Regions from separate parts of the Actinoplanes sp. NPDC051537 genome, predicted to be linked through region 2. Evidence: predicted binding sites of a transcription regulator. Region 2 holds the regulator's gene; the other holds the start of a gene.

Region 1 (3,501 bases), on a different contig from region 2:
GTTCCTCGGCGTCCACCCGGCCGTCCGTACCGGTCAGCGCCCCACGCACCTTCTCAATCAAGCTCATGTCGCGCTCCCCGTCAACGCGAGTTCGTTCCGCGCGTCCTCCACGTCGAGCGCGGCCCGGCGCAGCTCGGCGGCGGGCGCCGTGTCGAGCCCGGTGGCCGCGGTGCGCTCGGTGTACCGGGCGGCCTCGCCGTCGAGCAGCTCGCCGACCCGGAACAGCAGGTCTTCCCGGGCCCGGTTGGCCAGCCCGCGGATCGCCTGGTCGCCGAAGACGGCCTCGAGCACCTTCTGGGCCGCCACCGTGGTGCCGACGCCGGCCGCGACCTCGAGCCCGGTCGGGATGAACGCGGTCGAGGTGAAGACGGCGATCATCACGGCGAGGCCGGCGCCGTTCACCGCGTAGGCGGCGCCGCGGGCGACCACCCGCTTCTCCGCGCTCTGCTCGCGCACCAGGCCGAGCACCCACTGCTGCCAGTCGCGCACCAGCCGGTCGGCGCGTTGCGGCAGGTCGGCCGAGGCGCGCTGCAACTCGGGCCGGAGCAGGGCGGCGCCGGCCGGGTGGGCCTGCCAGGCCGCGTACGCCTGCTCGGCCGCGTCCGTCGAAACCCCGCGCAGCAGGGTGACCAGCTGCGACTCCAGCGCCGTCTGAAGGTTGCGCCCGGGCAGCGGCCGCCCGGTGATCGCCGAGACGAGCCGGTCGCGCAGCAGGCCCACCTTGTTCTCCAGGGTGCGCATGAACTCGCCGGTGCCGACGAACTCCTGCCAGCGGGCGAGCACCTCGCCGCGGAGCAGGCGGCCGTCGCGCAGGCCCTCGACCACGGTCTGCCGCGCGGTGCGGTAGGCGACCGTGACCCGCTCGTCCAGCGCGCGGGCGGCGACGGCCTGCTCGTCGGCGGCGTCGGCCAGGCCGGACACCGCCGGGCCGAGCGCGGCGAGCGCGCCGTCCAGGGTCTGTCGCACCACCGCCGAGCGGGCAGAGGAGTCGGCGGCGAGCTGGCCGAACCAGTCGTGCAGCGGGCCGATCACGTCCTCGGCGATCAGGCCCTGGCCGTCCAGGGTGGTCTCGGGCAGCACGAACAGCGGCGCGGCGCCGAGGTTGCGGGCGGTCAGCATCTCGCGCAGGTGAGCCGTGATCTCGGCGGCGGCCTCGGCCGGCACCCGGTCGAGCACCAGCGCGATGACGGTGCCGCGCAGCCGGGCGGTGGTGAGCAGCTCCCACGGGACGTTGTCGGCGTAGCGGGCGGCCGTGGTCACGAACAGCCAGAGGTCGGCGGCGGCCAGCAGCTGCGCGGCGAGTTGCCGGTTGCCGGCCACCACCGAGTCGATGTCGGGCGCGTCGAGGAACGCGAGGCCGGCGCCGAGCGCGGGGGCGGACACGATCTGGAGCGTACGGGGATCGGGGCTCGACTCCGGGGTGCGGACCAGTCCCGGCAGCAGTTGCCCCTGGCGGAACCAGGCCAGGTCGGCGGCGTTGCTGACCAGCACCGGGGAGCGGGTGGTCGGCCGGAGCACGCCGGCGGTGCTGACCGGGGCCCGGACCAGGCTGTTGACCAGGGTCGACTTGCCGGCGCCGGTGGAGCCGCCGACGACCACGAGCAGCGGCGCGTCGAGCCGCGCGAGGCGCGGAAGAAGGTAGTCGTCGAGCTGGGCCACGAGGGCGGCGCCGACCCGGCGGGCCTCCTCGGCCGAAGGCATGACCAGGGGGTACGAGGCGCCGCCGATCGCCGCGCGCAGCCGGCTCAACGCGGTGGCCAGATGTCCGACCGCGGGCGGGGGCTCGACCGGCAGCGGCTCGAGGGCCGTCGAGGTCGTGGGCTCGGGCGTTACCTCGGCCGTCAGCTCCGGCTCGGGCGTCGGCTCCGGCGTCAGCTCGGCCGTGGGCTCCAGCTCGGCCGTGGGCTCCAGCTCGGCCGTGGGCTCCAGCTCGGGCGTCGGCTCCGGCTCCGGCGTCAGCTCGGCCGTGGGCTCGGGCGTCGGCTCCGGCTCCGGTTTCGTGATCTCCGCCTCTTCGGTGGGTTCCTCGGTCTGGTCCTTATGACCATTTTGCCCGACCTCGGAGTCCGATGAATTCTCGGTTGCCGCCGGGGGTTCGGGCGACTCGGCGCCCTCTTCCGTCGACTCGATCTTGGCTTCGGGATCACTCTCGGCGACGACGTCATCGGCCGGCTCGGGTGGGCCGGCCTCGGGATCGGGATGTGGCTGACGGGGCACGACGGGGTCCGTAGGATCAGAGTTGTTCCCGGCATCGGTCGAAACCGCGCTCGTCAGACCCTTCTCGTCCGATCCGGCAGGCTCTTGCGTTGCGGCGTCCACGGCGGATATGGCCGATGGACCGACCGCGTCACCGTGCGTCGTCACGGGTAAAGAGTGCCTGATCTATGCATGCAGGACAACAGGTGCCGGTATGCCGTGACCGGACAGGTATCTACCGAAGTGCTGGCGGGATGAAGCCCCTTGCGCCGAGTTGGCTCAACTTCGATTTGACGGGTGGCCGGCCCGTGGCATCATTGAGTCGGATCCACTCAACCTTGTAACGCAGCCTTGTAATGAAGCGAGGAACACCATGGCACGTGCGGTCGGCATCGACCTCGGCACCACGAACTCCTGCGTCAGCGTTCTGGAAGGAGGCGAGCCCACCGTCATCGCCAATGCGGAGGGCTCCCGGACGACCCCGTCCATCGTCGCCTTCGCCCGCAACGGCGAGGTGCTCGTGGGTGAGGTCGCCAAGCGCCAGGCGGTGACCAACCCCGACCGGACGATTCGCTCGGTCAAGCGGGAGATCGGCACCAACTGGTCGATCGACATCGACGGCAAGAAGTACACGCCGCAGGAGATCTCGGCGCGGGTTCTGATGAAGCTCAAGCGCGACTCCGAGGCGTACCTCGGTGAGCAGGTCACCGACGCGGTCATCACCGTCCCGGCCTACTTCAACGACGCGCAGCGCCAGGCCACCAAGGAGGCCGGCGAGATCGCGGGCCTGAACGTCCTGCGGATCGTGAACGAGCCGACCGCGGCCGCCCTGGCCTACGGGCTGGACAAGGGCTCCAAGGAGCAGACCGTCCTGGTCTTCGACCTCGGCGGCGGCACCTTCGACGTCTCGCTGCTCGAGCTCGGCGACGGCGTCATCGAGGTCAAGTCGACCTCCGGCGACAACCACCTCGGCGGCGACGACTGGGACCAGCGGGTCATCGACCACCTGGTCAAGACCTTCCGCGGTGAGCACGGCATCGACCTGGGCGCCGACAAGATGGCCCTCCAGCGTCTGCGCGAGGCCGCCGAGAAGGCGAAGATCGAGCTGTCCGCGGCGACCACCACCAGCATCAACCTGCCCTACATCACGGCCGGCCCGGACGGCCCGCTCCACCTGGACATGTCGCTGTCCCGGGCCGAGTTCCAGCGCATGACGCAGGACCTGCTCGACCGCTGCAAGGGCCCGTTCGAGTCCGCGATCAAGGACGCCGACGTCAAGCTCTCCGACGTCGACCACGTCATCCT
Region 2 (3,501 bases):
GGTCTCGTCCTCCGGCGTGATCGCGAAGGTGCTCGGCGACCTGGGCCGGCTCGGCAACCGCGAGACGCCGGTCATCCTGTCGGTGCTGGTCATCGAGGACCTGGCGATGGCCTTCTACCTGCCGCTGGTCACCGCCGTGCTGGCCGGGGTCGGCTTCGCCGGCGGCCTCAAGGCGCTCGCCGTCGCCGTGGTCACCGTGATCGCGGTGCTGGTGGTGGCGATCCGCTACGGCAGCACGATCAGCAAGTTCATCTCGGTGCAGGACCCCGAGGCGCTGCTGCTCAGCGTGCTCGGCCTGACCCTGTTCGTGGCCGGGGTCGCGGCCGAGCTCAAGGTCTCGGCCGCGGTCGGCGCGTTTCTGGTCGGCATCGCGCTCTCCGGCCCGGTCGCGCACCACGCCACCGAGATGCTGTCGCCGCTGCGCGACCTGTTCGCCGCCGTGTTCTTCGTCTTCTTCGGCCTGTCCACCGACCCCGCCGACATGCCGCCGGTGCTGCTGCCCGCGCTCGGCCTGGCCGTGCTCACGATGGCGACGAAGATCCTCACCGGCTATCTGGCCGCCCGCCGCGGCGGCATCGCCCTGCCCGGCCGCCTGCGCGCCGGCCTGGCCCTCATGCCGCGCGGCGAGTTCTCGGTCGTCATCGCCGGCCTCGCCGTCGCGTCCGGCGTCGAGACCCGCCTGGCCCCGCTCGCGACCGCTTACGTATTGATCACAGTGATCTCCGGACCGCTGCTGGCCCGTCTGCCCGATTACCACTGGTTCAAGAACATTGTCAGGCGCCGGATGGCCCTGCGGCGCCGCCCCGCGAGCCCTCTTCCCGCAGGTGAGTGACGTGCCAACTGTCAAGACTGCTCAAAGCTACTGACCAGTATCCGATTGTGACGTGGTAACACTTCCGTGGGAACTTCCGGCGCGCTAGCGTTCGGCCTCGACAACTACGTGTTATTCGGACTTTCTGGTGGGCGGCGGCGTGACAGTGCGTGAGTCGACTTTCTACGGCTTCGCGAACCCGGTCGATCCTCGGCCGGAGGAGATACATGCGTGGGCCTATCACCCCGAGTCGGTGCCCCTCGACGCCATGCCTCCCGACTGGGACCTGCTCATCTCCGGCGACGTGCTCGCCCCGACGCTCTTCGAGCTGGCCATGGACCGCCAGTGCCCCGCGCGCCGCTTCGCCCAGCACTGCATGTACATCTACGCCGCCGACGGCGTCCGGCAAAATGCGAGCAACCAGCGCAAACGCCGCCTGAAGAAGTACGTGGAGCGGGCCGAAGAGGTCGGCGACGAGCCGATGTCGATCTGGGCGCACAACTGCCGAGTGCTGATGAGCCGCCCCGAGACGTTCGACTACTCCGACTGGATCGAGGGTGGTCTGGTCCGCCATCCCCGCCGTCTCGGGATGTTCCGCCGCTGACGGGTTGGCCGGTCACCCGCCGCCGCTGAACTCTGCCGCCGCTCAGCCCTGCCGCCGCTCAGCCCTGCCGCCGCTCAGCCCTGCCGCCGCTCAGCCCTGCCGCCGCTCAGCCCTGCCGCCGCTCAGCCCCGAGGCATACCCCACCCCGTTCAGTGGGTGGGGCGACTTTACGGCCGCGGTACGACAGTTTTCGCGCGCTGTCCACACCCGGCGGCTACGGCTTGACCGGCGTTGCGGAGGGGTCGGCGATGATCGCAGTGGCCGGCTCGGCGCCGGGCGGGCGGGGGGCAAGAAAAAACGACCCTCCCATCACGGGAGGGCCGCCTCGAAAGTGCTACTTGTCCGCGGACCGCCGCGGGCGCCAGACCACCAGGGCCGTCGAGGGGCGCTCCTGGCGGACCAGGTCGCGGCCGCCGTAGGGGCTCTCCATCTGGGCTATGCGGGTGTACGCGTCGTCGAGCTGGTGCTCCATCTCGTGTATGCGCTGCTGGAGGTCGGCCACCAGCTGCTCGAGCCCGATGATGCGCTTGATGCCGGCCAGGTTGACGCCGTCCTCCTGGCTCAACCGCTGCACCTCGCGCAGCAGGGCCACGTCGCGCTCGCTGTATCGCCGGCCGCCGCCGCCTGCCCGGCCGGGCTGCACCAGCCCGAGCCGGTCGTACTGGCGCAACGTCTGCGGGTGCATCCCGGCCAGCCGCGCGGCCACCGAGATGATCAAGACCTTCGCGTCGGAGGCCTGCTCCACCGAGATCTCGATCTCCTCATACATGTGCCACCTCCCGATCAGGTCTAACTGCCCCGGCGCACGCGCGCCTCGAGCCGCTCCCGCCCGGCCGGCGGGGTCAGTTTCGCGAAACGCTCCAGCGCGTCCCGTGCTTCCCCCGTGACACCGCCCGGCACCTGCACGTCGACCGTGACGATCAGGTCGCCGGGTGGTCCTTCCTTGCGGGCCACGCCCTTGCCCCGGGCCCGCAGCTTGCGCCCGCTCGGCGTGCCGGGCGGAACCCGCATCGTGACCGGGCCGTCCAGCGTGGGCACCCGCAGGTCGGCGCCGAGCACCGCCTCGGCGATGCTGATCGGCAGGGTCAGCGTCAAGTCGTCGCCGCTGCGGCCGAACAGCTCGTCCGGCCGGACCCCGACCTGCACGTACAGGTCGCCGGCCGGGCCGCCGCGGTCGCCGGGCTCACCCCGGCCGCTGAGCCGAATCCGCTGCCCGTCGGCCACGCCGGCCGGGAAGCGGACGTTGATCGTGCGGGCCTTGGTGACGCCGCCCGTGCCGCGGCACTCGGGGCACTTCTCGTCGACGATCGATCCCGAGCCCTGGCACTCGCGGCACGGCTCGGAGAAGCTGAACGACCCCTGGTTGCGCGAGATGAGGCCGCTGCCGTGGCATTGCGGGCAGGTCCGCGGCGAGGTGCCGGGCTTGGCGCCGTTGCCGTGGCAGGTGTCGCACTCCCCGGCCGACCGGAGGGTCAGCGGGAGCGTCGTTCCGCGTACGGCCTGGCCGAAGTCGAGGGTCACCTCGGTCTCGACGTCGCGTCCGCGCCGCGGGCCGCGCCGGGCCGCGCCACCGCCCGGGCCGCCGCCCGAGAAGATCGAGCTGAAGATGTCGGAGAAGCCGGCGCCGCCGAATCGACGGTCACCGGCGCCGCCCTGCGCGCCCGCCCCGGAGAACCCGCCGAACAGGTCGGACGGGTCGAACTGGGTGCCGCCACCCGAGCGCGCGCCGCGCCGGAACGCGCCCGAGCCGAACAGGGAGCGCATCTCGTCGTACTCTTTGCGCTTCTTGTCGTCGGAGAGCACGTCGTAGGCCTCGGACGCCGCCTTGAACTTCTCCTCGGCCTCCTGGTTGCCCGGGTTCCGGTCGGGGTGCAGATCGCGGGCGAGCTTGCGGTACGCCTTTTTGATCTCGTCGGTTGAGGCGGATTTGTTCACGCCGAGCACGGCGTAGAAGTCCTTCTCGAGCCAGTCCTTCGAGCTCATCGCGTCCACCTCCTCCTAGCGGTAGTCCCGGCCCCCCCCAGGCGGGGGGGGGGGGGAGGCCGTGGGGGTCCCCCCGGTTGGGCCCCCCCCCCACGGACGGGCG

The links. The regulator HspR, encoded in region 2, represses chaperone genes until heat shock. The targets are predictions, from matches to a motif close to TTGAGTNNNNNNNACTCAA.
Region 1: ACZ6TB_RS38470 (ABC transporter) is a predicted target of HspR. The motif match lies at 2,461-2,479, and genes of this name have one in related genera.

The regions. Positions count from the first base shown of each region.
Region 1 covers NZ_JBVJIU010000019.1:188,093-191,593, forward strand. The annotation lists gene ACZ6TB_RS38465 (GTPase) at 1-67, opposite strand, end outside; gene ACZ6TB_RS38470 (ABC transporter) at 64-2,217, opposite strand; gene dnaK (molecular chaperone DnaK) at 2,570-3,501, shown strand, end outside.
Region 2 covers NZ_JBVJIU010000032.1:64,948-68,448, forward strand. The annotation lists gene ACZ6TB_RS46750 (cation:proton antiporter) at 1-832, shown strand, start outside; gene ACZ6TB_RS46755 (hypothetical protein) at 972-1,415, shown strand; gene ACZ6TB_RS46760 (heat shock protein transcriptional repressor HspR) at 1,750-2,184, opposite strand; gene dnaJ (molecular chaperone DnaJ) at 2,205-3,398, opposite strand.